3 regions of the Clostridium sp. genome follow, and region 1 is predicted to be linked to each of the others. Evidence: a T-box and tRNA genes for the amino acid it is inferred to sense, from the RefSeq annotation. Region 1 holds a T-box; the other regions hold tRNA genes.
What was found. A T-box is a leader RNA that pairs with one kind of tRNA and senses whether it is charged. The one in region 1 lies ahead of ileS (isoleucine--tRNA ligase), so its partner is inferred to be a tRNA-Ile.
Positions count from the first base shown of each region.

Region 2: it has a tRNA-Ile gene. The T-box ahead of ileS (isoleucine--tRNA ligase) is inferred to sense a tRNA for this amino acid. The anticodon was not compared.
Region 3: it has a tRNA-Ile gene. The T-box ahead of ileS (isoleucine--tRNA ligase) is inferred to sense a tRNA for this amino acid. The anticodon was not compared.

Region 1 covers NZ_JAKVOI010000001.1:2,833,586-2,843,885, reverse strand. Annotated here, with positions in the region: gene LKE46_RS13930 (anaerobic ribonucleoside triphosphate reductase) at 1-577, shown strand, start outside; gene nrdG (anaerobic ribonucleoside-triphosphate reductase activating protein) at 593-1,105, shown strand; gene LKE46_RS13920 (ArsR/SmtB family transcription factor) at 1,130-1,495, shown strand; gene LKE46_RS13915 (MBL fold metallo-hydrolase) at 1,526-2,161, opposite strand; gene LKE46_RS13910 (N-acetylmuramoyl-L-alanine amidase) at 2,312-3,913, shown strand; T-box leader at 3,990-4,221, shown strand; gene ileS (isoleucine--tRNA ligase) at 4,278-7,385, shown strand; gene LKE46_RS13900 (LacI family DNA-binding transcriptional regulator) at 7,576-8,574, shown strand; gene LKE46_RS13895 (DedA family protein) at 8,638-9,243, shown strand; gene LKE46_RS13890 (AAA domain-containing protein) at 9,450-10,300, shown strand, end outside.
Region 2 covers NZ_JAKVOI010000001.1:2,980,784-2,991,083, reverse strand. Annotated here, with positions in the region: gene gyrB (DNA topoisomerase (ATP-hydrolyzing) subunit B) at 1-72, shown strand, start outside; gene gyrA (DNA gyrase subunit A) at 89-2,536, shown strand; rRNA gene LKE46_RS14710 (16S ribosomal RNA) at 2,968-4,477, shown strand; rRNA gene LKE46_RS14705 (23S ribosomal RNA) at 4,938-7,824, shown strand; gene LKE46_RS14700 (hypothetical protein) at 7,817-7,981, shown strand; rRNA gene rrf (5S ribosomal RNA) at 8,045-8,161, shown strand; tRNA gene LKE46_RS14690 (tRNA-Ile) at 8,171-8,247, shown strand; tRNA gene LKE46_RS14685 (tRNA-Ala) at 8,251-8,326, shown strand; gene LKE46_RS14680 (HDIG domain-containing metalloprotein) at 8,421-8,924, shown strand; gene LKE46_RS14675 (transcription repressor NadR) at 9,030-9,545, shown strand; gene LKE46_RS14670 (UPF0182 family protein) at 9,573-10,300, shown strand, end outside.
Region 3 covers NZ_JAKVOI010000001.1:3,153,018-3,163,317, reverse strand. Annotated here, with positions in the region: gene LKE46_RS15685 (ATP-dependent Clp protease ATP-binding subunit) at 1-639, opposite strand, end outside; gene LKE46_RS15680 (protein arginine kinase) at 660-1,700, opposite strand; gene LKE46_RS15675 (UvrB/UvrC motif-containing protein) at 1,703-2,239, opposite strand; gene LKE46_RS15670 (CtsR family transcriptional regulator) at 2,304-2,771, opposite strand; tRNA gene LKE46_RS15665 (tRNA-Asn) at 3,108-3,182, opposite strand; rRNA gene rrf (5S ribosomal RNA) at 3,196-3,312, opposite strand; gene LKE46_RS15655 (hypothetical protein) at 3,376-3,540, opposite strand; rRNA gene LKE46_RS15650 (23S ribosomal RNA) at 3,533-6,419, opposite strand; tRNA gene LKE46_RS15645 (tRNA-Ile) at 6,649-6,725, opposite strand; tRNA gene LKE46_RS15640 (tRNA-Ala) at 6,736-6,811, opposite strand; rRNA gene LKE46_RS15635 (16S ribosomal RNA) at 7,065-8,574, opposite strand; tRNA gene LKE46_RS15630 (tRNA-Ala) at 8,993-9,068, opposite strand; tRNA gene LKE46_RS15625 (tRNA-Ile) at 9,072-9,148, opposite strand; rRNA gene rrf (5S ribosomal RNA) at 9,159-9,275, opposite strand; gene LKE46_RS15615 (recombinase family protein) at 9,726-10,300, shown strand, end outside.

The sequences.
Region 1 (10,300 bases):
AAGAAAACTCGGGCTGAAAATTGTAAATTATATCAGGAATTATACGGACAAACTTACAGATGAAACTCATCTCAATTGGAGCTGTTATGCTACTCCGGCAGAAGGATTGAGCGGCAAATTCATAGTCAAAGATAAAAAGATATTTGGTGAGATTAAAGGGGTTACAGATAAAGACTATTATACTAATTCCTATCATATACCTGTAAACTTTCCTATATCAATAAAGGACAAAATTGATATTGAAGCTCCATATCATAAATTATGTAATGGAGGACATATAAGTTATATAGAAATTGATGACTATCCGTCGGAAGATGTAGTTTATGATATAATAAATTATGCTTATACTAAAACCAACATAAGCTATATAGGTATAAATTTTCACATAAGATACTGCAGGGACTGTGGAACCTATATGCATGATGAAAGTATCTGTCCTAAATGTGGGAGCACTAATATTCAAGGCATATCCAGAGTTACAGGATATCTTTCTCTGGATGAGAGATTTGGAGAAGGAAAAGTGGCTGAGAGAAAAGACAGGATATCACAGGCTACAGGAAAAAGAGTTTATTTTTAATATGGGAGAAATATTATGAAAGATAAATTTGTGAGATTGGCAGGAATTGCCTATGAGAGTCTGGCAAACGGGCCCGGACTTAGAAGAGTATTTTTTGCTCAGGGATGTGCCCATAACTGTAAAGGCTGTTTTAATCCATCCACGCATGATTTTAAAAGTGGTCAATTAAAAAATATAGATGATTTAGTTCATGATGTTTCTGAGAATCCTTTGATAAAAGGGGTTACCTTTTCAGGAGGGGATCCATTTTATCAGGCAGAGGCTTTTGGATACATGGCGGAGAAAATTAAAAAACTTAAATTGAACATATGGTGCTATACAGGATATAAATTTGAGTATATACTAGATAATATGAAGAGAGAATCCGGTAGTATAAATCTTCTTAAAAATATAGATGTACTTGTAGATGGAAAGTTTGAGAAGGATAAAATGGATACCTCACTTAGGTTTAGAGGTTCCAGTAATCAGAGAATTATAGACGTGCAAGCAAGTTTCAAATCAAAAAACATAATATTAATGGAATTTTAATACTTCATGTGAGGAAGTGATATTATGGAAAGTAATTCAGAAATAGAAGTCTGTTCTTGTAATGAAATTCATGAGGAATGCATAGATGTTGTTAAGAATAGTATGCTTCCCGAAGAGATTTTTTTAAAGTTATCTTCTCTATTTAAAGTTTTAGGAGATAATACTAGGATAAAGATAATATATGCTTTGTTTAAAAAGGAATTATGTGTGTGTGATATTGTAGCTGTACTTAATATGAGTCAATCTGCTATATCACACCAACTAAGTATATTAAAGTCAGCACATCTTGTAAAGTTTAGAAAAGAAGGGAAACTTGTGTATTACTCTTTGGACGATCAACATATAAATCAATTGTTCAATGCAGGACTGGAACATGTAGAGCATAGCTGAAACTATCTGTGTAAATTTACACAGATAGTTTCATTTTGTGTACTCTAATATCTGAACCTTATTTGAACAGGTTGGTTTTTCATTCAAATCTAAAAAATTACATCCTATATTTTCAATATTTTTGGCATATTTCAAAAAGGTTTCAAGTCCGTCCAGTTCAAAAGACAAGAGAGGTGTTTTATAATGCATAGGTATTACTATATGCGGGTTTATTAGAGAGGACACTTTTGCAGCTTCTTTACCGTCTATAGTAAAATTGCCACCTACAGGAACAAAGAGCACATCTATATTTCCAAGTGCTGAAATTTCATCTTCTGACAGTATGTATCCCAGGTCGCCAAGATGGCAGAGTCTATAATTATCCATCTCTATTATGAAAATTATATTTTTACCTCTTTTAGCACCTTTTACTTTATCATGATAAGATGGTATACCTGTTATGGAAATTTCTTCAAAATTGAAATGACCTGTTTTATCTATAATATTTTCACAATTTAAATTTTCAACATAGTCATGATCAAAATGATGATGGCTTATTGTTACAATATCAACATTTCCTTTAAATACTTTATAGCCTACGGTATTATCATAAGGATCTGTCAATACTTTTTTACCATTTGAATTTTCAAGTATAAAGCTGGAATGGGCAAGATATGTTATTTTCATAGAGACTACCTCCTACTATAATTTTACAAGTATTATAACATATTTTTTAATCTACAGTTAGGAAAAATGATGGGTTGTAGTGTAATTTTAGCAGATTTTATACTATAATAAAGTTGTATAAAATAATTCTGGTGTAAAAGAGGTGATTATTTGAAAAAAAGTAATTTCTATAATATTTTTGTAATTTTGACATTCATATTTCTTTTCCTTATATCTTTTAAATCCGGTGTGTATGCTGCAGGTAATTTTGATGGAGCAACTATAGGAAACAATGTAGAAATTAGTAAAGTATGGAAGATAACCTTTAATAAGGAATTGGATGAAAGCAGTGTAGATAGTTCAACCATAGTGGTTAAAGATTCAAGTGGTAATGTTGTTCAAACTAATCTGACTGTTGAAGATAATGGATGTATTGTAGATATTGTACCAGTTGGAAATTATCAATATGGACAAGCATACGATGTAACTATTAAAAGTGGTATCAAAACTATGGCTGGAGATGTACTTAAGAAAGATGTTAATGTAAAATTCTATACAAAAAAACAGGATTCATCCAATGGAAATAATTCAAATGGTAAATATACTGTTACAATTGATGCATCCCATGGAGGAGATGACAGTGGGGGAATATCTGATTCAGGAGTAAAGGAAAAGGACATAAACCTGTCAGTTGCTCTAAAAACAGGAGAGATACTTAAAAAAAATGGAGTGAATGTAGTTTATACACGAACTGGTGATGAGCAAAAGGATGTACAATCCCGTGTAGATATTGCAAATAAGGCCGATTCCAATGAGCTTATAAGTATACATACAAATGCATATTCAGGCAATAAGGATGTAAAGGGAATAGAAACGTATTACTCAACATCTGTTTCTCAATCTAAAGATATAGCTCAAAGTATTCAGAAACAACTTGTAGATTCTACAGGATCTGCAGATAGAGGCATAAAAGAAGGTCAGGCAAGTCAAGAATTGTTGAACAAGTCGAAAATACCGTCGGTTATGGTATATTTGGGCTTTATAACAAATCAATCGGAAAGCGATTTGATGGCTGCTTCTGATTTTCAGGACAAGAGTGCTGCGGCTATTGCAAATGGTATATTACAATCTTTAAATATGATAGGTCAAAATCCTGCTGATAATCAAGACAAACCGCAGGCACCAAATAAACCTTCAGACTCAAATAGGCCGGTAATAGTGCTGGATCCAGGTCATGGAATAGGTGATGATGTAGGCTCCAGTGGAAATGGATACCAGGAGGATGACGTTACATTGAGTGTAGCATTGAAAACCGGTGAAATATTAGAGAAAAACGGAGTGAATGTAATTTATACGAGAACAAAGGATGAAAGAAAAACAAGCTCACTTACTGTTACTCAAAGTCTTCAGAGAAGGTGTGATACTGCCAATAATTCAGGAGCTAAATATATGGTATCCATTCATACAAATGCTTTTAGCAGCAATGCTGCAGAAGGTACTGAAACTCTCTATTATACAGGAAACAGCGAAGGACAGAGATTGGCATCACTTATTCAGAGCAGCCTTGTAAGTGCGCTTGGGACTTACAATAGGGGATTAAAGGATGGCAGCTGGTTGTATGTAACAAAAAATACAACTATGACTACTGTACTTACAGAGCTGGGATTTTTGACAAATTCCAAGGACGCATCGATTCTTGGAACTGATGCAGGAAGACAGAAGGCAGCACAGGGCTTAGCCAATGGTATACTAAAAGCATTGGGGATGTTGTAAAAATTTTGCTAAAAAATTTGACAATAAAAAAAGTGTATAATATAATAGTAAAGAATTATACACATTTCATAGTATGTTAAAGACTTTGACCAGGAGGAGTACTTTAGTTTTATCACTAAAAGAGAGCAAATGTAATGGTGTAAATTTGCAGGAAAACTTGGGGAATATCACCTGGGAGTTAAAAATCTGAACGGCTGGTACTGAGCTTAATAAGTTTTTTCGTATTTCCGCGTTAAGGAAACTTATTGTATTTATGTTTTAGAGATTTAAGTCATAGGTGGTACAGCGGATTCAACTTCGTCCTATTTTGGGGATGAAGTTTTTTATTTTGATAGTAGTTATATATGTAGAGAGGAGCTAAACTATGTATAAAAAGATTGATAATTCCAAGAATTTTATTGACAGGGAAAAAGACGTTGTGGATTTTTGGAAAAAAAATAAAATTGTTGAAAAGAACTTTGAACTGAACAGGGACGGAGAGTATTTTACTTTTTATGATGGTCCCCCGACTGCAAATGGTGATCCACATATAGGACACGTTTTAACAAGAGTCATGAAGGACTTTATAATAAGATACAAGATTATGAAGGGCTACAATGTGCTGAGAAAGGCCGGATGGGATACTCATGGACTCCCGGTTGAACTTGAAGTGGAAAAGAAACTCGGCATATCCGGGAAACCCCAAATTGAAGAGTATGGTGTTGAAAAATTCATAAAAAAATGCAAGGACAGTGTATTTACTTATATAAGTGAATGGAAGGAAATGTCTGACAGAATAGGTTTTTGGGTAGACATGGATAATCCTTACGTAACTTACCATAATGATTATATAGAATCAGAGTGGTGGGCATTAAAAAAAATTTGGGATAAAGGTTTATTGTATAAAGGATATAAGGTAGTTCCATACTGTCCCAGATGTGGAACGGCGCTTTCATCCCACGAGGTTTCTCAGGGTTATAAGGATGTAAAGGAAACATCGGTATATGTTAAATTTAAACTCAAAAATTTTGATAAATATATGCTTGCATGGACTACTACACCATGGACACTTCCTAACAATATGGCCCTTGCAGTAAACAAGAGCTATGATTATGCAGAAGTGGTAAACAAAGGTGAACACCTGATACTTGCAGAAGCTCTTCTTGGCAAACTCGAGGATGAGTATGAAATAGTAAAAAAATTCAAGGGTGAAGAACTTTTGGACCTGGAGTATGAACCTATGTTCAGATTCGCCAAATTTGAGGGCAAAGCTCATTATGTAGTACACGGAGATTATGTAACACTTACAGATGGAACAGGTATAGTGCATACAGCTCCAGCCTTTGGTGAAGACGACAGCAATGTATGTAAAAAATATAATATACCTGTTGTGAACTCTGTAGATACACAGGGAAAGTACAAGGATGAAGTTACTCCATGGAAGGGCTTATTTGTCAAAGATGCAGACCCTAAAATAATAGAATATCTAAAAGAAAATAACATTCTTTATAAATCTGAAAAATTTACTCATTCATATCCGTTTTGCTGGAGATGTGATACTCCGCTTTTATATTATCCAAGAAGGACCTGGTTTATAAAGATGTCTTCCATGCGGGATGAACTAGTGAAAAATACAAACAACACCAATTGGTATCCAGACAATATAAGAACTGGAAGATTCGGTAAGTTTGTTGAAGGTGTTATAGATTGGAACTTGAGCAGGGAGAGATATTGGGGAACACCACTTCCAATATGGGAATGTGAATGTGGACACAAAGAATGTATTGGAAGTATAGAAGAACTCAAGGAAAAAGGGATTAATGTTCCAGAAAATATAGAACTGCACAAACCATATATAGATGAGGTGAAATTGAAATGTCCTCACTGCGGCAAAGAGATGAAAAGAGTAAGTGAAGTTATAGATTGTTGGTTTGATTCCGGTTCCATGCCCTTTGCACAACATCACTATCCTTTTGAAAACAAGGAACTATTTGAGAAGAATTTCCCGGCACAGTATATAACTGAGGCGGTAGATCAGACAAGAGGATGGTTCTATACTCTTATGGCAATATCTACAGTTCTGTTTGACAGGAGTCCATTCCAGAATTGTATGGTATTAGGTCATGTGCTTGATAAGCATGGACTTAAAATGTCAAAACACAAAGGCAATGTATTAAGCCCAACTGTAGTTCTGAATAATGAGGGTGCGGATGCCACAAGATGGTATTTTTATACTTCCAGTGCTCCATGGCTTCCTTCGAGATTTTATGAAGAAGCAGTACAGGACAGTCAGAGAAAATTTCTAGGGACACTTTGGAATGTGTATTCATTTTATGTACTGTATGCTGAACTGGATGAATTTAATCCGCTTGACTACAAGGGTTTTGTATCTGAAAATATAATGGATAAATGGATAATATCAAGGCTGAACTCTCTCATAAAGCAGACAGAGCATCATTTGGACCATTATGAAGTTACCCAGGCAGCAGTAAATATAGGAGAATTCGTAGACAGTCTTTCAAACTGGTATGTGAGAATAAATAGATCCAGATTCTGGAGCTCTGAACTGACAGAGGATAAAATAGGAGCATATGTTACTTTGTATAATGTGCTCACTGTGATTACCAAAATTATAGCGCCATTTGTTCCATTTGTAGCAGAAGAAATTTATCAAAATTTATCAGCAAGTTTGGATAAGAATTCTGCTGAGAGTGTGCATTTATGCAAATGGCCTCAGTATGATGAGAACATAATAGATCATAAACTGGAAAAAGATATGGCAGAAGCTTATAATATAGTTAAGCTTGGAAGAAGTGCTAGAAATACTGCAAATATAAAGAACAGACAGCCGCTTTTAGAAATGCTGGTAAGTTTGGAAACACTTCCGGAATACTATGGAAATATAATTAAGGAAGAACTCAATATCAAAAATATAAGATTTGGTGCAGATCTATCCAAGTATGTTAATTTTGACATTAAGCCAAATCTGCCTGTGTTTGGGAAAAAGTACGGCAAACTTATTCCCGGTATAAGAAAAAGAATATCTTCTATGGATCAGATGGAACTTGCCCAAAACATAAAGAGTGGAAATTCGGTTGATATTGAGATTCAGGGACAAAAAATAAACTTGAATTCCGAAAATGTACTTGTCACAATGCAGGGACTGGAAGGCTTTGCATTTGCAGGAGAAGGCACGGTAGGAATAGTTCTTGAAACTACAATAACAGAAGAACTTAAAGAGGAAGGAAATCTAAGGGAGATGTTGAGCAAAATTCAGAATCTGAGAAAGGAAAGTGGTTTTGAAGTAGCCGACAATATAAAATTGTATGTTTCCGGGAACAACTATCTTGAGGATATAGTTAGAAAGTTTGAGGATCAGATAAAGAAAGAAACATTGTCTTTGAAAGTGGTATATGATGAAGAGAGAGAATACAATAATTATAAAATAAATGGAGAAGACTTTAAAATTGCAGTGGAAGTAGTTCATAATTAGATTTTATATTCATGGTTAAAGCAAATTACAATTATGATATAATTTATTATAGTTGTAATTTGTTTCATATATGGGTATATATTTCTGTTATAAAGGTTATTATTAAGTTAATAAAAGTACAAACTAACTTGTAATAGTTTGCTTTTATAAGTATAATTATAAAAAGAAATCGAATCGGTAGGTGAGGAAAATGGCAGCATCAATTAAAGATGTAGCTAGAGAAGCAGGGGTTTCTATAGCTACAGTTTCCAGAGTGTTAAATGATGTAGACGTTGTAAATGAAGATACTAAAAAAAAGGTACTCGAAGCTATAGCTAAATTGGGATATAGACCTAATATAATAGCAAGAAGTTTGAAAACTCAGAGGACGAAGACAATAGGTATTATAATACCAGACATATCAAACCAGTTCTATCCTGAAATTGTAAGAGGAGCAGAAGATGTAGCTAATATATATGATTATAACATAATGCTGTGTAATACCGATCTTGACTTTGAAAAGGAAATAGAATACTTGAGAGTCATGAAAGAAAAGATGGTAGATGGTATTTTATATATGAGTGCTTCTTTGGAACCGGCTATTTTGGAACTTATAAAGCAGCTCCAGCTTCCAATGGTATTGATAGAAACTGCAAATGATGAAGAGGATATACCAAGTGTTACTATTGACAATCAGAAGGCAGCTTATGATGGAGTGAGTTATTTGATCAAAAAAGGAAACAAAAAGGTGGCATATATAGGTGCCCATAAGGATGAAGCAAATGCAAATGCTATAAGATATGTTGGATATAAGCAGGCGCTTGAAGACAACAATCTAGAAGTCAATGATAATATTACCTGCTTTGGTTCATTAAAAGCCAAGGATGGATATGACGGTATAAATAAGATATTGGACAATGAAAGTATAGATTCTGTTTTCTGCTGCAGCGATGAGGTTGCCATGGGAGCCATAAATGCACTTAGGGATAGAAATATAAAGGTTCCAGATGATGTAGACGTAATGGGATTTGGAAATATATATTCTTCCGAAATATTCTATCCCAAGATAACTACGGTAGCACAACCTATGTATGATATGGGATCGGTAGGTATGAGAATGCTTATAAAGATAATAAATAAGAAAGATGTCAGCGTCAGAAAATATGTATTAGGATATTCTATAATAGAAAGGGATTCCTGTAAGAAATAAGTTTGTTATAATATTTATTTGCCAAATGTAATAAAAAGGGGAACTATTGGGAAGGAAAGATTTATGGTAGAAACATTGATAGATTTGGTTGTTATTGCATTGGATAAAACAGGATACATAGGAATTTTTATTGCCATGGCATTGGAAAGTGCATGTATACCTATACCTAGTGAAGCTATATTACCTTTTGGAGGATATCTGAGTTTTTCTGAACGTCTGAGTTTGCCTGCAGTTATAGTATTCGGGACATTGGGGGGAACCTTTGGATCGTGTATAGCCTATTATATAGGTAAAGCTGGAGGAAGACCTCTGGTGGAAAAGTATGCCGATAAACTCAGACTTTCTAAAGCACATATAAAAAAGAGTGATCATTATTTTAATAAATATGGAGATAGTATAGTATTTTTTTCAAGATTATTGCCTATAGTAAGAACTTTTATTTCGCTTCCGGCAGGAATTAGCAAAATGAACTTTAAAAAATTTACACTATATACACTTATGGGGTCGACTATATGGAGTATTATTCTGGCATTTGCAGGATATAAAATGGGTGAAAATTGGTCGCTGATACGTGAATGGTTTCATATTGCAGATATAGCATTGATTATTATAATAATTTTGCTGGTAGGGTATAAGCTGCTTATGAAGTTTGGGATAAAAAGAACATAAACACATATATGAGATTAAATAAAAGATGATTGTATTGCAAAATTTATTTTGTAGTAGGATCATCTTTTTTAATGTTTCTTGTAAATTTAGTCTGAAATTTGTATAACGATTTTTTTGTACGATTCACATATTAATGGTATAATTTAACATAAAAGGGAGTATATTAATTAGATTGAACAAATTCACTTTATGAATAGGAGGAAAATATGGATTATAGAGAGAAGATAGAAAAAATTTTTTTGTATTTATTAAGCTTGAAAAATATAAATGAAAAAACTATAAAGAGTGTGTATGATTATGATAAATTATATTGGGAAGAGGAATTCTTGAATTTACAAGGATGTATTATAAATAAAAATCCCACTAATGATTTATGGATAGAAGTAAATAAAAATTGTGGTAAATTATATGATGATTTTTTCAAACTATATCAGCAAAATGAAAAACGTGGAGAAGATTTTGAAATAATATGTGGACATGGCCTTCTGTCATGGGGATTAAATAGCGGGAAAATTATTCATCCAGTACTTGAAACAAGAATGAAAATAGAATTTAATGCCTTGAAAAGAGCCTTTAGTTTGGTCCCTTCAGGCAAGACCAAATTTCAGTCAACTATATTTGAGGATTTGGATCAGACCGATTTGGAAAATATATTCAAGTTGGAAGATAAGATCAATAATATGAATGTAGATCCTAGAATCAAAGAGGAAATAAATGAAGCCTTTTCCGATATAATTTCTGGAGTTGGCAATGCGGGCAAAATTCAAGATGGGTATTTTTCCAAAGATAAAATTAAATTCTGTGAATTCCCCGTATTATATAATACTTTTGTTGTATTTGTACGAACAAACAATATGAAATTATGGCAGTCGGAGATTAATGATATACTTAAAAAGGTAAGAAATGGATGCTTCATACCTGAGACGGTCAAGGCCCTGGTTGGAGAAAATGTTGCAGATGAAAAAAATAAAGTTGAGGATATAGACGACTGGGAAAAAATATCTAAAAAGGTGTTATTTCCATTACCGGCAAATTCGGAACAAAAAGAGATAATAAA
Region 2 (10,300 bases), 150 kb from region 1:
GGAGATAAAGTAGAGCCTCGTAAGAATTTTATAATAGAGAATGCTAAGAAAGTAGTCAACTTAGATATATAGTAGAGAGGTGTAATTCATGTTTGATGAAGGAAAAATTTTACCCGTAGATATAAGTAGCGAAATGAAGAGATGTTATATAGATTATGCCATGAGTGTAATTGTAGGTCGTGCGCTGCCAGATGTTCGTGATGGTTTGAAGCCTGTTCATAAAAGAATACTTTATTCAATGTACGAATTAGGACTGTCTCCGGATAAAGGTTATAGAAAATGTGCTAGAATAGTAGGAGATGTTTTAGGTAAATATCACCCTCATGGAGATTCAGCAGTATATGATGCACTTGTTAGAATGGCACAGGATTTTTCAATTAGATATACATTGGTGGATGGACATGGAAATTTTGGTTCAGTTGACGGCGATAGTGCTGCGGCTATGAGATATACTGAAGCAAGGATGAGTAAAATAACTATAGAAATGCTCAGAGATATTAATAAAAATACAGTTGATTTTGTACCAAATTTTGATGGTGAAGAAAAAGAACCATCAGTTTTGCCTTCAAGATTTCCAAATCTTCTTGTAAATGGATCTGCAGGAATAGCAGTTGGAATGGCTACTAACATACCACCACATAACCTTAGAGAAGTTATAGATGGTGTAAATATGCTTATAGATAATCCTGACACTAGCATAATTGAAATCATGAATTCAATTAAAGGTCCGGATTTTCCTACAGCTGGAATAATAATTGGAACATCAGGAATAAAAGATGCATATGAGACTGGGAGAGGTAAGATACTAGTCAGAGCTAAAGCGGAAATTGAAGAGGAAAAGGGAAGAGAAAGGATAATAGTAAATGAACTTCCATACCAGGTAAATAAGTCAAAACTCATAGAAAGTATAGCAGAACTTGTAAAGGATAAAAGAATTGAAGGAATATCTGACATAAGGGATGAATCTGATAGAGAAGGCATGAGAATAGTCATAGAATTGAAAAGAGATTCAAATTCTAATGTAATTTTAAACCAATTGTATAAGCATACAAAATTACAAGATACATTTGGAATTATAATGCTTGCTCTTGTAGATAATGTACCCCGTATATTGAATTTAAAACAGATATTAGAGTGCTACTTGAATTTCCAGAAGGAAGTAATAAGAAGAAGAACGAAATTTGACTTGGATAAAGCTTTAGCACGTGCACATATTCTTGAAGGATTGCGGATAGCACTTGATCATATAGATGAGGTAATCAACTTAATTAGATCATCAAAAACTACGGAAGATGCCAGAAATGGATTGATGTCAAAATTTGAATTATCTGAAAAACAGGCTCAGGCTATTTTGGATATGAGACTACAAAGACTTACTGGTCTTGAAAGAGAAAAGATAGAGAATGAGTATAATGAACTTATTAAGAATATAAGGCATCTAAAAGATATACTTGAAGATGATCATTTGTTGTTAGGTATAATAAAAGGTGAGCTAAATGAAATAAAAGATAAATATGGAGATGACAGGAGAACAGATATACAATTAAGCAATGATGATATAGACATTGAAGATCTTATTCAAGAGCAAGATGTAGTAATAACGCTTACACATTCAGGCTATATAAAGAGAATTGCAGCAGATACCTATTCTTCTCAAAGAAGAGGTGGAAAAGGAATACAGGCGATTACTACAAAAGAAAATGATTTTGTGGAACATATGTTCATAACATCAACTCATAACCATATACTGTTTTTTACAAATAAGGGAAGAGTATATAAATTAAAGGGATATGAGATTCCAGAAGCAGGTAGGACTGCTAAGGGTACTAATTTGGTTAATTTGATACCTATAGATAGAGATGAAAAAATTCAAGCAGTTATAACTTTTAAAAATTTTGATGAGAATAATTATTTTATAATGGGAACAAAAAAAGGAATAATTAAGAAAACTGAGATAAGTAAATATGCCTCTATAAGAAAGAATGGACTAAATGCCATAAATTTGAGAGAAGAGGATGAGCTTATAGGTGTCAGAATGACTACAGGTGATAGTGAGATTACAATGTTTACAAGAAATGGTTACGCAATAAGGTTTAGTGAAAAAGATGTAAGGCCTATGGGAAGAACTGCATCTGGAGTAAAGGCCATAACTTTGAGGGATAATGATATAGTAGTAACTATGGATATTGTAGATAAGGATTCAGATGTTCTGGTAGTAAGTGAAAATGGTTTTGGAAAGAGGACGCCAATATCTGAATATACCCTTCACAGAAGAGGAGGCAAGGGTATTATAACCTATAAAATAACAGATAAGACAGGACCTATTGTAGGAGCAAGAGTGGTAAAAGATGAGGATGAAATGATGCTTATAAACAACAGTAATGTTGCAATAAGAATTAATGTTTCGGATATATCTATAACTAGTAGAAATGCTATGGGAGTAACACTTATGAAAAATGAAGAAGAGCAAAAGATAGTCGCAATTGCTAAAATAAATTGTAATGATGATATAGAAGGCGATGAAGCTGAAAAATAGTATATGATCTTACTTATGATATTGCAGTAGAGTAACTACTTTCACTGCAATATCTATTTTTTATTTCTAAAATAAAGTAAAAAAATTTATTATAAAGTATTGACAGTAATCTTATATGGTGATATTATATAAAAGTCGCAGGAATTGCGACAGCAAAGAAGAGACATGATCCTTGAAAATTAAACAGAATAGAAACAAGTGAAAACTTGAAGAAATAAACCAGCAATTTTTTTGAGCTGCAGAGATGCAGTAATTAAGAAATCGAACCAGTATGTTACAATTTGTAACATGCCAAAATTGGCAGGAGCGAGCAGGACGAGGAAAAACTTGAAGGAGGAGCGGAGTTTACTTGTGTAAATGAGCACCGAAGTGAAAGTTTTGACGAAGTAATGCGAAGCTGATGACAATTTTTAGATGAGCAAGCAAACTTTTAAATTGAGAGTTTGATCCTGGCTCAGGACGAACGCTGGCGGCGTGCCTAACACATGCAAGTCGAGCGAAGGAACCCCTTCGGGGGAGACTTAGCGGCGGACGGGTGAGTAACACGTGGGTAACCTGCCTCAAAGAGGGGGATAGCCTCCCGAAAGGGAGATTAATACCGCATAAGACCTGAATTCGCATGAATTCAGGATAAAAGGAGAAATCCGCTTTGAGATGGACCCGCGGCGCATTAGCTAGTTGGTGGGGTAGAAGCCTACCAAGGCAACGATGCGTAGCCGACCTGAGAGGGTGATCGGCCACATTGGAACTGAGATACGGTCCAGACTCCTACGGGAGGCAGCAGTGGGGAATATTGCACAATGGGCGAAAGCCTGATGCAGCAACGCCGCGTGAGTGATGAAGGTCTTCGGATTGTAAAGCTCTGTCTTCTGGGACGATAATGACGGTACCAGAAGAGGAAGCCACGGCTAACTACGTGCCAGCAGCCGCGGTAATACGTAGGTGGCGAGCGTTGTCCGGAATTACTGGGCGTAAAGGGTGCGTAGGCGGATGTTTAAGTGAGATGTGAAATACCCGGGCTTAACCTGGGAGCTGCATTTCAAACTGGATATCTGGAGTGCAGGAGAGGAGAACGGAATTCCTAGTGTAGCGGTGAAATGCGTAGAGATTAGGAAGAACACCAGTGGCGAAGGCGGTTCTCTGGACTGTAACTGACGCTGAGGCACGAAAGCGTGGGTAGCAAACAGGATTAGATACCCTGGTAGTCCACGCCGTAAACGATGAGTACTAGGTGTAGGAGGTATCGACCCCTTCTGTGCCGCAGTAAACACAATAAGTACTCCGCCTGGGAAGTACGATCGCAAGATTAAAACTCAAAGGAATTGACGGGGGCCCGCACAAGCAGCGGAGCATGTGGTTTAATTCGAAGCAACGCGAAGAACCTTACCTGGACTTGACATCCCCTGAATAGCCTGGAGACAGGCGAAGCCTTTCGGGGCAGGGAGACAGGTGGTGCATGGTTGTCGTCAGCTCGTGTCGTGAGATGTTAGGTTAAGTCCTGCAACGAGCGCAACCCTTGTTGTTAGTTGCTAACATGAAAGATGAGCACTCTAACGAGACTGCCGCGGTTAACGCGGAGGAAGGTGGGGATGACGTCAAATCATCATGCCCCTTATGTCCAGGGCGACACACGTGCTACAATGGGCAGAACAGAGAGAAGCAAGACCGTGAGGAGGAGCCAAACTCAAAAACTGCTCTCAGTTCGGATTGCAGGCTGAAACCCGCCTGCATGAAGCTGGAGTTGCTAGTAATCGCGAATCAGCATGTCGCGGTGAATACGTTCCCGGGCCTTGTACACACCGCCCGTCACACCATGAGAGCTGGCAACACCCGAAGTCCGTAGTCTAACTTAGGAGGACGCGGCCGAAGGTGGGGTTAGTGATTGGGGTGAAGTCGTAACAAGGTAGCCGTAGGAGAACCTGCGGCTGGATCACCTCCTTTCTAAGGAGAAAAGGAACAGGACACTGTTCCATAAAAGTTGGTATTTTGTTTGAGCAAGTAACTTGAAAAATTGATAGTAACGAGCAGATTGAGGAAAAACGCGAACGAGGAGTGGAGTTTACTTATGTAAATGAGCACCGGAGTGAGTGATTTTGACGAAAAGATGCGAAGTTAATAACAATTTTTTATTCTGTTTAATTTTGAAGGATCAGGTTATTCAATATTCTTCAAAATTGTTCCTTGAAAATTGTACAGTAAGAAAAAAGAGAAGTCGAAAGACTTCATGAAAGTAAAGTAAAGCTGAGGTTAATGAAATAACCTTTGTAGATATATGTGGAAAATTAATAGTAGCAAGCAGTTCGAGGAAAGGCTTGAGCGAGGAGCGGAGCTTACTTGTGTAAGTGAGCACCACAGCGAAAGACTTGACGATGAAATGCGAAGCTAATATGGATTTTCTTTAGGTCAAGCTACAAAGGGCGCATGGTGAATGCCTTGGCACCAGGAGCCGACGAAGGACGTGATAAGCTGCGATAAGCTTCGGGTAGACGCAAATAGTCTGAGAACCGAAGATTTCCGAATGGGGAAACCCACAGTGGAAGCACTGAACTGTAAACTGAATTCATAGGTTTATAGAGGTAAACCCGGGGAACTGAAACATCTAAGTACCCGGAGGAAGAGAAAGAAAAATCGATTTTCCAAGTAGCGGCGAGCGAAAGGGAAAGAGCCCAAACCAGGAACTTGTTTCTGGGGTTCGGGCAGACAGAGAGAACAATAGGTTAAGTGAAGAGAGCTGGAAGGCTCCGCCATAGAAGGTAAAAGCCCTGTAGGTGAAAGCTGAAAAAGTTCCAGTCTGTACCAGAGTACCACGAGACACGAGAAACCTTGTGGGAAAGAGGGAGGACCACCTCCTAAGGCTAAATACTACCTGGTGACCGATAGAGAAGAAGTACCGTGAGGGAAAGGTGAAAAGAACCCCGGAAGGGGAGTGAAAGAGAACCTGAAACCGTGTGTCCACAACCGATCGAAGCACTTTAACGTGCGACGATGTGCTTTTTGTAGAACGAGCCAGCGAGTTACGGTATGCAGCAAGGTTAAGCACTTAAGGTGCGGAGCCGAAGGGAAACCGAGTCTTAAAAGGGCGTCTAGTTGCATGCAGTAGACCCGAAACCGGGTGACCTATCCATGGCCAGGTTGAAGCGGAAGTAAAATTCCGTGGAGGACCGAACCACGTTGGTGTTGAAAAACCATGGGATGAGCTGTGGATAGCGGAGAAATTCCAATCGAACTCGGAGATAGCTGGTTCTCCTCGAAATAGCTTTAGGGCTAGCGTCGTGAATGAGTAGTGGAGGTAGAGCACTGAATGGGCTAGGGGCTGACAACAGTTACTGAACCCTATCAAACTCCGAATGCCATATACTTGAATCACGGCAGTCAGACCGGGAATGATAAGATCCTCGGTCAAAAGGGAAAGAGCCCAGATCATCAGCTAAGGTCCCAAAGTGTAAGTTAAGTGGAAAAGGATGTGGGATTTCGAAGACAACTAGGATGTTGGCTCAGAAGCAGCCACACATTCAAAGAGTGCGTAACAGCTCACTAGTCGAGAGATCCTGCGCCGAAGATGTCCGGGGCTAAAACTTACCACCGAAGCTATGGACCCGAAAGGGTGGTAGAGGAGCATCCTGTACGGATAGAAGCAGTACCGTAAGGAGCTGTGGACTGTACAGGAGAGAGTATGCTGGCATAAGTAGCGAGAAATAAGTGAGAATCTTATTGGTCGAAGACCTAAGGTTTCCTGGGGAAGGTTCGTCCGCCCAGGGTTAGTCGGGACCTAAGCCGAGGCCGAAAGGCGTAGGCGATGGACAATCGGTTGATATTCCGATACCGCAAACTGGCGTTTGACAGAAGGGATGACGCAGAAGGATAGGATGTGCACACTACTGGATGTGTGTCTAAGCACTGAGGCAGGCCGGGGAGGAAAACCCATCCGGTTAATGCTGAGGTGTTACAGGGATCCAATTAAGGAGAAGTATCCGATTTCACACTGCCAAGAAAAGTCTCTATGGAGCAAGTTTGTGCCCGTACCGCAAACCGACACAGGTAGGTGAGGAGAGAATCCTAAGACCATCGGAAGAATTGTTGTTAAGGAACTAGGCAAATTAACTCCGTAACTTAGGGATAAGGAGTGCCCCGAAAGGGGCCGCAGAGAATAGGCTCAAGCAACTGTTTATCAAAAACACAGGTCTCTGCTAAAGCGAAAGCTGAAGTATAGGGGCTGACGCCTGCCCGGTGCTGGAAGGTTAAGGGGAATACTAAGCGCAAGCGAAGGTATGAACTTAAGCCCCAGTAAACGGCGGCCGTAACTATAACGGTCCTAAGGTAGCGAAATTCCTTGTCGGGTAAGTTCCGACCCGCACGAATGGCGTAATGATTTGAGCACTGTCTCGACAACAAATCCGGCGAAATTGTAGTGCAAGTGAAGATGCTTGCTACCCGCGATTGGACGGAAAGACCCCGTAGAGCTTTACTGCAGTTTAGCATTGAGTTTCGGTATTGTCTGTACAGGATAGGTGGGAGGCATGGAAACCGGGGCGCCAGCCCTGGCGGAGCCAACGTTGGGATACCACCCTGACAGTACTGGAATTCTAACCGGCGGCCATGAAACTGGTCACGGGACATTGTTAGGCAGGCAGTTTGACTGGGGCGGTCGCCTCCTAAAAAGTAACGGAGGCGCCCAAAGGTTCCCTCAGAAGGGTCGGAAATCCTTCGAAGAGTGCAAAGGCAGAAGGGAGCCTGACTGCGACACATACAGGTGGAGCAGGGACGAAAGTCGGGCTTAGTGATCCGGTGGTACCTCGTGGGAGGGCCATCGCTCAACGGATAAAAGCTACCTCGGGGATAACAGGCTGATCTCCCCCAAGAGTTCACATCGACGGGGAGGTTTGGCACCTCGATGTCGGCTCGTCGCATCCTGGGGCTGAAGTAGGTCCCAAGGGTTGGGCTGTTCGCCCATTAAAGCGGCACGCGAGCTGGGTTCAGAACGTCGTGAGACAGTTCGGTCCCTATCCGTCGCGGGCGCAGGAAATTTGAGAGGAGCTGTCCTTAGTACGAGAGGACCGGGATGGACTGACCTCTGGTGTACCAGTTGTTCCGCCAGGAGCATGGCTGGGTAGCTATGTCGGGAAGGGATAAACGCTGAAAGCATCTAAGCGTGAAGCCCACCTCAAGATTAGATTTCCCACAGCGTAAGCTGGTAAGACCCCTCGGAGAACACGAGGTTGATAGGTCAGGGGTGTAAGCATGGCAACATGTTCAGCTGACTGATACTAATAGGTCGAGGGCTTGACCAAACATTCATCTTACTGTGCAATTTTCAGGGAACAGAGCAGTATTCCATATGGAATACACATGTTTTCAATATTTGCTGTAGAGTTTACAGTAAATAAATTATTAGCAGCGAATAGATCAAGGAAAAGCTTGAAGGAGGAGCGGAATTTACTTACGTAAATGAGCACCGCAGTGAGAACTTTGACGCAGAGATATGAAGCTGATAATGATTTATGTCAAATATCTGGTGGTTATGACGTGAAGGTAACACCCCTTCCCATTCCGAACAGGATGGTTAAGCTTCATTGTGCCGAGAGTACTGCAGGGGAAGCCCTGTGGCAGGGTAGGTTGCTGCCGGGTTTTAAATTAGGATCTTTAGCTCAGTTGGTTAGAGCAACCGGCTCATAACCGGTAGGTCTGGGGTTCGAGTCCCTGAAGGTCCACCATATGGGGGTATAGCTCAGCTGGGAGAGCATCTGCCTTGCACGCAGAGGGTCAAGAGTTCGAATCTCTTTATCTCCACCAAAGCGACTAACAATAAAATTGTTAGTCGCTTTTTAAATTATCTTTATATTATGATATAATAAGTTCAAAATAAAATATAAAAAGAGGGGTAAAAGTGTTTTTTTATAGATTAAAACAGTTTTACTGGAATTTAAGTTCTAATTTAGATGAATATGATTTGTTTTTTTTAAATCATATTTTAAATGATAAAGAATTAAAGTTATTTAATAGATTATCAATTTCCGAACAAAAACATTCTGTTAAAGTTGCTTATAGTGTAGAAAAAATGTGCATTGAAAGAAATATAAATTCCGGGTTACTTATAAAAGCTGCACTTTTGCATGATATAGGTAAGATATATAAAAGACTGAATATTATTGATAAATCTATATTGGTTCTACTAGACAAGCTAACAAGAGGTAAAATGGAAAAAATCTGTAATGTATCTAAGATTTCTAAAATAGGAATATATTATCATCATGCTACATTAGGTGCTGATTTATTGAACAAAATTGGTTGCGATAAATATTTAATTTATCTGGTAAAGAATCATGATAATAAAAATACATACCATAATAGCGATCTTGATATACTTAAGTATTGTGATAATAATAATTAAATAAAATTCTAATTGTAAAAAAGATTTGTGGTAAATTTATGGTAAATTTACAAGGAATTTTTTGAGCTTTATGATATAATTATAAATATGATAATGGAGGCAATTATGAATTCTGAAGAAAGAAGGACACATATAGAAAATATATTGAAAAGTAATAATAAACCTCAAAAGGGACATGTTTTAGCAGAAAAACTTGGAGTTACAAGACAGGTTATAGTTAAAGATATAGCTATTTTGAGGGCGGAGGGTAAGGATATTATAGCAACACCAGAAGGATATTTAATTCCTAAAAGTGAACACAACAGAATCAAGCAGGTAATTGCAGTTTTACATAAATCAGATGAAATGGAAGATGAATTGACAACTATAGTTAAATTTGGTGGAGTTGTTGAAGATGTTATAATAGAACATTCTATATATGGTGAAATTAAGGGAATGCTTATGATAAAATCCATATATGATGTTAAAAATTTTATTTCTAAGGTTAGAGAGACAAAATCAGAACCTCTTTTAGTATTGACAGGAGGAATACATCTTCATACTATTTCTGCAGAAAATTCTTTTATTATAGATAATATAAGGAGAGAGTTGAAAAAGAAAAATTATTTAATTTCCAACTAAAATAAAATTTAAAAGAGGTGATTATCTATGAAAAGAAAAGGAATTACAAGCTTTATAATTATATTTGCAGTTTTGGCATTAGTTACAGCATTTTTAGATAGAATTGTAAATTTCATAATAAATATTGAGTGGTTTAAAGAAGTAGGGTATTTGTCTATTTACTTTACACAAATAAAAGCTACATTAAAATTAATGATACCGTCTTTTATAATATGTTTTTTATGTATATGGTTTTATTACAAGAGTATAAGATTAAGTATAATGAAATATAAAAAAGTTATTGAGGTAAATAAGAATAAGGATATTATTCAGAAAAGAATAGTTATAGTTTTCAATATTATAGTTTCTCTTTTTATTTCTTATTTTTTTTCATCCATTTATTGGTATAGAATTTTGCAATTTACACATTCAGTTCCTTTTAACATAAAGGATCCAATTTTACATTTAGATATATCATTTTATATATTTAGATTACCACTTATACAATCAATATACAGTGCTTTAGTAAGTTTGCTTATTTTTCTTGGAATTTTAACTTTCTTCATTTATATGGGTCTAAGTCTTAATGATAGATTTGTTTCCCAAAAAGGATTTAAAAGGAATTTTAAAAATAGATTTAGTGATTATGACATTAGAAGTGGCATTACAAGATTTGCTGGAAAGCAATTAGCTGTTTTAGCCGCACTTCTAATGATATGTGTGTCCATAGGATATTTTTTAAAGTCAGTAAATCTTGTTTACAGTACTAGAGGAGT
Region 3 (10,300 bases), 320 kb from region 1:
ACCAGGATCTCCTATCAAACAAGGATTGTTTTTTGTCCTTCTGCTCAATATCTCAAGCACTCTCTGAGTTTCCTTTTCCCTTCCTATTACAGGGTCAAGTTTTCCTTCCCTTGCCATATCTGTCAAGTCACGTCCAAATTGGTCCAAAGTTGGAGTTGGCTCTCCAGCACCCTTTTTACCACTGTTGGAATTTGCTGACTGCTCTCCAGATAGTGAATTTGTCAGCTCTTTTCTCAACTTATTAAAATCTGCGCCAAGATTATTTAGAATAGTAAATGCAACTCCCTCAGCTTCTCTTATAAGTGCAAGAAGTATATGCTCCGGGCTTATATAGTTGTGATTAAGATTCCTTGCCTCAAATAAACTCAATTCTAAGAGTCTTTTTGTTCTTGGTGTAAGAGGTATTTCATTATTGTATAGTTCTATTTCCCCTTTTCCTTCATACTCTTCTATAAGAGCCTTTACATTTTGAGCTGTGATATTCATACTATTCAAAAGGCTCTTGGATATACCCTCCTCCCTTAGTATTCCCAACAGAATATGCTCTGTTCCTACATAACCATGCTTTAGAGACTGGGCTTCTTCCTGGGCATATATAATTACCTTTTGAGCTCTTTCCGTAAATCTTCCAAACATCATAGTATATTTCACCTTCCTTTTTATTTGGCTGTAGTTTCTGCCAATTTCTTTCTTACTAGTTTTGCTCTATCAAAATCTCTTTCTCTGCTTGATAAAATTTTATCGTGATTCTGTTGTATAGTGGCTGGTTGTATTTCAACCAAAAGACTATTTAGCGTAACTTTGCTTATATCTTTAACTATTCCCATTTCAACTCCCAACCTTACATAAGATAAAAGTTTTAGGCACTCATTCGAACTTAAAAGTTCAGCATATCTTAAAATTCCAAGAGATCTATATATTCTGTCCTCTAATTCATGTCTTGAGTTCTTTATGAGATTTTCGCGTGCTAACTTCTCTTCATTTATTACCTGTGATACAAGAGCTTTTAAATTAATCATTATTTCTTCTTCACTGCGTCCTAAAGTCACTTGATTTGAAATCTGATATATATTGCCCAATGCTTTAGATCCTTCACCATATAGACCTCTAACAGTCATGCCAACCTGACTTAGTGCATTTAAAAGTCCATTTATTTGATTGTTTAAGGATATTGCAGGAAGATGAAGCATAACAGACATCCTTAATCCTGTACCCAAATTCGTTGGACAGGTAGTCAAGTATCCTAATCTTTCATCAAAAGCATATTCTAGATTTTCTTCCAAAAGATTATCTATATTATCACTTACATTATATACTTCCTCCAAATTTAATCCTGACGTTATACATTGAATTCTAATATGATCCTCCTCATTTAGCATTATACTTACTGTTTCATTTTTGTTCAATATAAATGCAGCCTTATTACTATTTTCTATCAGGTTTTTACTTATAAGATGTTTTTCCAAAAACATTTCCCTTTCATTTTCACTTTTCTCCCACAAATAATTTGTAGTAAATTCCTTCGTGGTACAATCATCTTCATAAAAAACTTTATCTACAAGTTCTATTAATTTCTTACTCTGTTCCTCACTTAATTTATGAGGGAAAGGTACTCTTGCCAAGTTTCTGGCAAGCCTTACTCTGCTGCTTATGACCAGATCCTCATTATCTCCCTTAGGAGCTGTTATCCAGTTGTCCATTCCTATTCCCCCTTATTGCCATGATTATTATCGGCTTGAAGTTCCTTTATTTTATCTCTTATACGTGCAGCCTCCTCATACTCCTCCAAAGCTATAGATTTTTGTAAATCCTGTTTCAATTTTACAAGATTTCTTCTATCTATAATATCCTTTCCTGCCTTTTTAGGTATTTTCCCCGTATGTTCCAAATTTGCCTGCACTCTTTTTATAACAGGCTGCAATATATTTGAAAATTCTTTATAACATTCGCTGCATCCTACAAATCCGCTTTTTTTAAATTCTCTATAAGAAGTACCGCAATTTTTACAGATTATATCAAAATCTTCTGTATCCTCATTTGAATTATTCATATAATCCATAATTCCACTTAAAATATTTTGAAAGCTAAATGGGGCTACAAAATTTATCTTTGGAACAAAGCTCAATTCTCCATTTTCAACAGCACATTTTTCACATAAATTAAGATCCTGTTTTATCCCATTTACTATCTTAGTTATATGAACAGTGGCTTCATTTTTTTTACATATATCACACAACATAATATCTTATCACCCCGTAATTCTTAAATTAAAATTTTCTGTATACATAGGATTCTCATTTTACCTAACTATCATGAAATATCACCATCATTATAGATTTAAGTATAGAAGCTCTAAGTTTGTTTTTATTTTGAACATAATCATTAAAAGTTCTATCATTTATAGCTATTTTTAATATATTAGCTTCCCTCTCACTAATAATATCAGCTTCGAACAGTCCATCTATAACCTGGAGGGCAGTATTATATGTTATACTATCCCCAATTTTTTCAATTATAATATCAAATAAATTCTTATTGCTGCTGCAAACGACTCTTCTTATTATTATACATCCGCCGCCACCTCTCCTGCTTTCTATATAATAACCTTTATCTGTAGTAAATCTAGTGGTTAAAACATAATTTATCTGCGAAGGAGCACAGCTAAAGTGGTTAGCCAATTCGTTTCTTCTAATCTGAAGCTGGGATTCATCACTGCTTTCTATCATCTGCTTTATGAAATTTTCTATTATATCAGATAATCTTGCCACCATATCACCCTCTTAATACCAACAACATCACTTTGACTTTCTTTGACCTTACTTAAATAATATTATTACCTGTTATTTTATTCAACTCTTATATTATCCCGAATCTTGTGTTCTAATCATAAAAGCACGATATAATGCAATTTTTCTTTAGTTTTCTTATATATAATAATTATTATCACCGACTAATCATTAATTTTTATAACACCTGTTATATTAAATTTATAGTATCATATTTCAAGCTTTCTTCAAATAAAAAAAATAGCTTCAATAAAAAATTAATTTTTTATTGAAGTCTAAATTGTCTACCCTGCTCCTGTCTAACCTAACAAAAAATAAAAATGGCTCCGTGGAGAGGGCTCGAACCTCCAACCCTTCGGTTAACAGCCGAATGCTCAACCATTGAGCTACCACGGAACAATTTATTTAAACCCGGCAGCAACCTACCCTGCCACAGGGCTTCCCCTGCAGTACTCTCGGCACAATGAAGCTTAACCATCCTGTTCGGAATGGGAAGGGGTGTTACCTTCACGTCATAACCACCAGATATTTGACATAAATCATTATCAGCTTCATATCTCTGCGTCAAAGTTCTCACTGCGGTGCTCATTTACGTAAGTAAATTCCGCTCCTCCTTCAAGCTTTTCCTTGATCTATTCGCTGCTAATAATTTATTTACTGTAAACTCTACAGCAAATATTGAAAACATGTGTATTCCATATGGAATACTGCTCTGTTCCCTGAAAATTGCACAGTAAGATGAATGTTTGGTCAAGCCCTCGACCTATTAGTATCAGTCAGCTGAACATGTTGCCATGCTTACACCCCTGACCTATCAACCTCGTGTTCTCCGAGGGGTCTTACCAGCTTACGCTGTGGGAAATCTAATCTTGAGGTGGGCTTCACGCTTAGATGCTTTCAGCGTTTATCCCTTCCCGACATAGCTACCCAGCCATGCTCCTGGCGGAACAACTGGTACACCAGAGGTCAGTCCATCCCGGTCCTCTCGTACTAAGGACAGCTCCTCTCAAATTTCCTGCGCCCGCGACGGATAGGGACCGAACTGTCTCACGACGTTCTGAACCCAGCTCGCGTGCCGCTTTAATGGGCGAACAGCCCAACCCTTGGGACCTACTTCAGCCCCAGGATGCGACGAGCCGACATCGAGGTGCCAAACCTCCCCGTCGATGTGAACTCTTGGGGGAGATCAGCCTGTTATCCCCGAGGTAGCTTTTATCCGTTGAGCGATGGCCCTCCCACGAGGTACCACCGGATCACTAAGCCCGACTTTCGTCCCTGCTCCACCTGTATGTGTCGCAGTCAGGCTCCCTTCTGCCTTTGCACTCTTCGAAGGATTTCCGACCCTTCTGAGGGAACCTTTGGGCGCCTCCGTTACTTTTTAGGAGGCGACCGCCCCAGTCAAACTGCCTGCCTAACAATGTCCCGTGACCAGTTTCATGGCCGCCGGTTAGAATTCCAGTACTGTCAGGGTGGTATCCCAACGTTGGCTCCGCCAGGGCTGGCGCCCCGGTTTCCATGCCTCCCACCTATCCTGTACAGACAATACCGAAACTCAATGCTAAACTGCAGTAAAGCTCTACGGGGTCTTTCCGTCCAATCGCGGGTAGCAAGCATCTTCACTTGCACTACAATTTCGCCGGATTTGTTGTCGAGACAGTGCTCAAATCATTACGCCATTCGTGCGGGTCGGAACTTACCCGACAAGGAATTTCGCTACCTTAGGACCGTTATAGTTACGGCCGCCGTTTACTGGGGCTTAAGTTCATACCTTCGCTTGCGCTTAGTATTCCCCTTAACCTTCCAGCACCGGGCAGGCGTCAGCCCCTATACTTCAGCTTTCGCTTTAGCAGAGACCTGTGTTTTTGATAAACAGTTGCTTGAGCCTATTCTCTGCGGCCCCTTTCGGGGCACTCCTTATCCCTAAGTTACGGAGTTAATTTGCCTAGTTCCTTAACAACAATTCTTCCGATGGTCTTAGGATTCTCTCCTCACCTACCTGTGTCGGTTTGCGGTACGAGCACAAACTTGCTCCATAGAGACTTTTCTTGGCAGTGTGAAATCGGATACTTCTCCTTAATTGGATCCCTGTAACACCTCAGCATTGACCGGATGGGTTTTCCTCCCCGGCCTGCCTCAGTGCTTAGACACACATCCAGTAGTGTGCACATCCTATCCTTCTGCGTCATCCCTTCTGTCAAACGCCAGTTTGCGGTATCGGAATATCAACCGATTGTCCATCGCCTACGCCTTTCGGCCTCGGCTTAGGTCCCGACTAACCCTGGGCGGACGAACCTTCCCCAGGAAACCTTAGGTCTTCGACCAATAAGATTCTCACTTATTTCTCGCTACTTATGCCAGCATACTCTCTCCTGTACAGTCCACAGCTCCTTACGGTACTGCTTCTATCCGTACAGGATGCTCCTCTACCACCCTTTCGGGTCCATAGCTTCGGTGGTAAGTTTTAGCCCCGGACATCTTCGGCGCAGGATCTCTCGACTAGTGAGCTGTTACGCACTCTTTGAATGTGTGGCTGCTTCTGAGCCAACATCCTAGTTGTCTTCGAAATCCCACATCCTTTTCCACTTAACTTACACTTTGGGACCTTAGCTGATGATCTGGGCTCTTTCCCTTTTGACCGAGGATCTTATCATTCCCGGTCTGACTGCCGTGATTCAAGTATATGGCATTCGGAGTTTGATAGGGTTCAGTAACTGTTGTCAGCCCCTAGCCCATTCAGTGCTCTACCTCCACTACTCATTCACGACGCTAGCCCTAAAGCTATTTCGAGGAGAACCAGCTATCTCCGAGTTCGATTGGAATTTCTCCGCTATCCACAGCTCATCCCATGGTTTTTCAACACCAACGTGGTTCGGTCCTCCACGGAATTTTACTTCCGCTTCAACCTGGCCATGGATAGGTCACCCGGTTTCGGGTCTACTGCATGCAACTAGACGCCCTTTTAAGACTCGGTTTCCCTTCGGCTCCGCACCTTAAGTGCTTAACCTTGCTGCATACCGTAACTCGCTGGCTCGTTCTACAAAAAGCACATCGTCGCACGTTAAAGTGCTTCGATCGGTTGTGGACACACGGTTTCAGGTTCTCTTTCACTCCCCTTCCGGGGTTCTTTTCACCTTTCCCTCACGGTACTTCTTCTCTATCGGTCACCAGGTAGTATTTAGCCTTAGGAGGTGGTCCTCCCTCTTTCCCACAAGGTTTCTCGTGTCTCGTGGTACTCTGGTACAGACTGGAACTTTTTCAGCTTTCACCTACAGGGCTTTTACCTTCTATGGCGGAGCCTTCCAGCTCTCTTCACTTAACCTATTGTTCTCTCTGTCTGCCCGAACCCCAGAAACAAGTTCCTGGTTTGGGCTCTTTCCCTTTCGCTCGCCGCTACTTGGAAAATCGATTTTTCTTTCTCTTCCTCCGGGTACTTAGATGTTTCAGTTCCCCGGGTTTACCTCTATAAACCTATGAATTCAGTTTACAGTTCAGTGCTTCCACTGTGGGTTTCCCCATTCGGAAATCTTCGGTTCTCAGACTATTTGCGTCTACCCGAAGCTTATCGCAGCTTATCACGTCCTTCGTCGGCTCCTGGTGCCAAGGCATTCACCATGCGCCCTTTGTAGCTTGACCTAAAGAAAATCCATATTAGCTTCGCATTTCATCGTCAAGTCTTTCGCTGTGGTGCTCACTTACACAAGTAAGCTCCGCTCCTCGCTCAAGCCTTTCCTCGAACTGCTTGCTACTATTAATTTTCCACATATATCTACAAAGGTTATTTCATTAACCTCAGCTTTACTTTACTTTCATGAAGTCTTTCGACTTCTCTTTTTTCTTACTGTGCAATTTTCAAGGAACATAATGGTGGGCTTAAATGGACTCGAACCATCGACCTCACGCTTATCAGGCGTGCGCTCTAACCAGCTGAGCTATAAGCCCATAAATACAATGGTGGAGATAAAGAGATTCGAACTCTTGACCCTCTGCGTGCAAGGCAGATGCTCTCCCAGCTGAGCTATACCCCCAAAACTTATATTAATTATTAAATTGACTATTGTGAAAGGATCTGATCCTTCAAAATTAAACAGAATAAAAAATTGTTATTAACTTCGCATCTTTTCGTCAAAATCACTCACTCCGGTGCTCATTTACATAAGTAAACTCCACTCCTCGTTCGCGTTTTTCCTCAATCTGCTCGTTACTATCAATTTTTCAAGTTACTTGCTCAAACAAAATACCAACTTTTATGGAACAGTGTCCTGTTCCTTTTCTCCTTAGAAAGGAGGTGATCCAGCCGCAGGTTCTCCTACGGCTACCTTGTTACGACTTCACCCCAATCACTAACCCCACCTTCGGCCGCGTCCTCCTAAGTTAGACTACGGACTTCGGGTGTTGCCAGCTCTCATGGTGTGACGGGCGGTGTGTACAAGGCCCGGGAACGTATTCACCGCGACATGCTGATTCGCGATTACTAGCAACTCCAGCTTCATGCAGGCGGGTTTCAGCCTGCAATCCGAACTGAGAGCAGTTTTTGAGTTTGGCTCCTCCTCACGGTCTTGCTTCTCTCTGTTCTGCCCATTGTAGCACGTGTGTCGCCCTGGACATAAGGGGCATGATGATTTGACGTCATCCCCACCTTCCTCCGCGTTAACCGCGGCAGTCTCGTTAGAGTGCTCATCTTTCATGTTAGCAACTAACAACAAGGGTTGCGCTCGTTGCAGGACTTAACCTAACATCTCACGACACGAGCTGACGACAACCATGCACCACCTGTCTCCCTGCCCCGAAAGGCTTCGCCTGTCTCCAGGCTATTCAGGGGATGTCAAGTCCAGGTAAGGTTCTTCGCGTTGCTTCGAATTAAACCACATGCTCCGCTGCTTGTGCGGGCCCCCGTCAATTCCTTTGAGTTTTAATCTTGCGATCGTACTTCCCAGGCGGAGTACTTATTGTGTTTACTGCGGCACAGAAGGGGTCGATACCTCCTACACCTAGTACTCATCGTTTACGGCGTGGACTACCAGGGTATCTAATCCTGTTTGCTACCCACGCTTTCGTGCCTCAGCGTCAGTTACAGTCCAGAGAACCGCCTTCGCCACTGGTGTTCTTCCTAATCTCTACGCATTTCACCGCTACACTAGGAATTCCGTTCTCCTCTCCTGCACTCCAGATATCCAGTTTGAAATGCAGCTCCCAGGTTAAGCCCGGGTATTTCACATCTCACTTAAACATCCGCCTACGCACCCTTTACGCCCAGTAATTCCGGACAACGCTCGCCACCTACGTATTACCGCGGCTGCTGGCACGTAGTTAGCCGTGGCTTCCTCTTCTGGTACCGTCATTATCGTCCCAGAAGACAGAGCTTTACAATCCGAAGACCTTCATCACTCACGCGGCGTTGCTGCATCAGGCTTTCGCCCATTGTGCAATATTCCCCACTGCTGCCTCCCGTAGGAGTCTGGACCGTATCTCAGTTCCAATGTGGCCGATCACCCTCTCAGGTCGGCTACGCATCGTTGCCTTGGTAGGCTTCTACCCCACCAACTAGCTAATGCGCCGCGGGTCCATCTCAAAGCGGATTTCTCCTTTTATCCTGAATTCATGCGAATTCAGGTCTTATGCGGTATTAATCTCCCTTTCGGGAGGCTATCCCCCTCTTTGAGGCAGGTTACCCACGTGTTACTCACCCGTCCGCCGCTAAGTCTCCCCCGAAGGGGTTCCTTCGCTCGACTTGCATGTGTTAGGCACGCCGCCAGCGTTCGTCCTGAGCCAGGATCAAACTCTCAATTTAAAAGTTTGTCTCTACTCATTACTGTTTTACTTTACTGCATCTCTGCAGCTCAAAAAAATTGCTGGTTTATTTCTTCAAGTTTTCACTTGTTTCTATTCTGTTTAATTTTCAAGGATCATGTTGTTCACTTCAACAACTCGTTTATATTAACACATTATACTAAACATGTCAATACTAATCAACACAATTCTTTATATAACAGTTAATTTCTACGATATATTCTCAAAACAACAAGTGATATTCTATCATCAATAAACAAACTGTTCCATGATTAAATATAAATATACACCAATGTATTCTCTATTTTCTATATAAATCTCCATATTTCTACATTTATCATATAATGATACACCGGGAATAGTTGTTATCATATTCTATTATAAAAAAAGCCATAATCATAAACGATTCATGGCTTTCCTGGTGGAGATAAAGAGATTCGAACTCTTGACCCTCTGCGTGCAAGGCAGATGCTCTCCCAGCTGAGCTATACCCCCATATGGTGGACCTTCAGGGACTCGAACCCCAGACCTACCGGTTATGAGCCGGTTGCTCTAACCAACTGAGCTAAAGATCCATTATATATTACCCGGCAATTACTTACCCTGCCACAGGACTTCTCCTGCAGTACTCTCAGCACAATGAAGCTTAACTTGCCTGTTCGAAATGGAAAGGGGTGTTACCTTCACATAATTATCACCAGATGATTTCATGGTTTTTCCTCTTTACTACAGTTTCATATTATACTTTCTTTTTTGGGGGCTGTCAATACTTTTTTCATATATCTTCACGATAAAAGCATGGACCCATCTATGTAATAAATTTATAAATAAATCGTGGTACTCTCTTTAAAGTTTTATTTGAAAAGTTTAATATTTTCTTTTATTTTAATATGACAGTCTGCTATAATAAATCATAAATAATAAAATACGTTTGATTATTGTTTTGTAGCAAATTCATTATATCAGACTATTGAACTATTCTACTCATTTTTATACAATTTTATAAATTTGTAAAATAACTCTATTTATCACGCTAAAATATGAGTGTCCATATCAACTGTAAGATTGCTATCCTCTTTGAGGCTGAAAACCTCAATACACTTGAAAACAAAAATGAATTTACCCTTGGTGTCATGAGTTTAGTGGCGCAGGGTGAAAGCGAACAAAAAAAGCGCTGCTGTCACATGGTCCATCATTGAGCGCTTCAAAAAAGGCATACCCATTATTCCTACTCACAACCTTCTTGGTTTTGGTAAAGACCATCTTGGGCAAATTATAGTTGTGGAGGAAGGAGCAAATATTATCCGCTATATTTATAACAGCTATATAGGCGGTTCTAACGCTCGTGAGATCGCGCAAGCCCTTACAGATGCCTGTATTCCTACTGTACTTGGAAAACCTATGTGGAAAAGCAGCAGCATTCTTCGTATTTTAAAGAACGAGAAATACTGCGGTGATGTTTTGATGCAAAAGACATTTACTGTTGATTGCTTTACGCATAAAAAGATGAGAAATACAGGCCAACGGCCTCAATATCTTTTAAAGGGTGGTATTCCAGCCATTATACCGAAAACCCAATGGCTGACAGTGCAGAAATCACTCAAAGAATGCCACTTTTCAAGAAAGCTGACTGAGAAACCGGATATTGGCATTTTTATAAAGCGAATGAAAACAGGTGCTTTACGAGGATTTATTTATATTAATCCAAACTGGAACAAAAAAGAAAT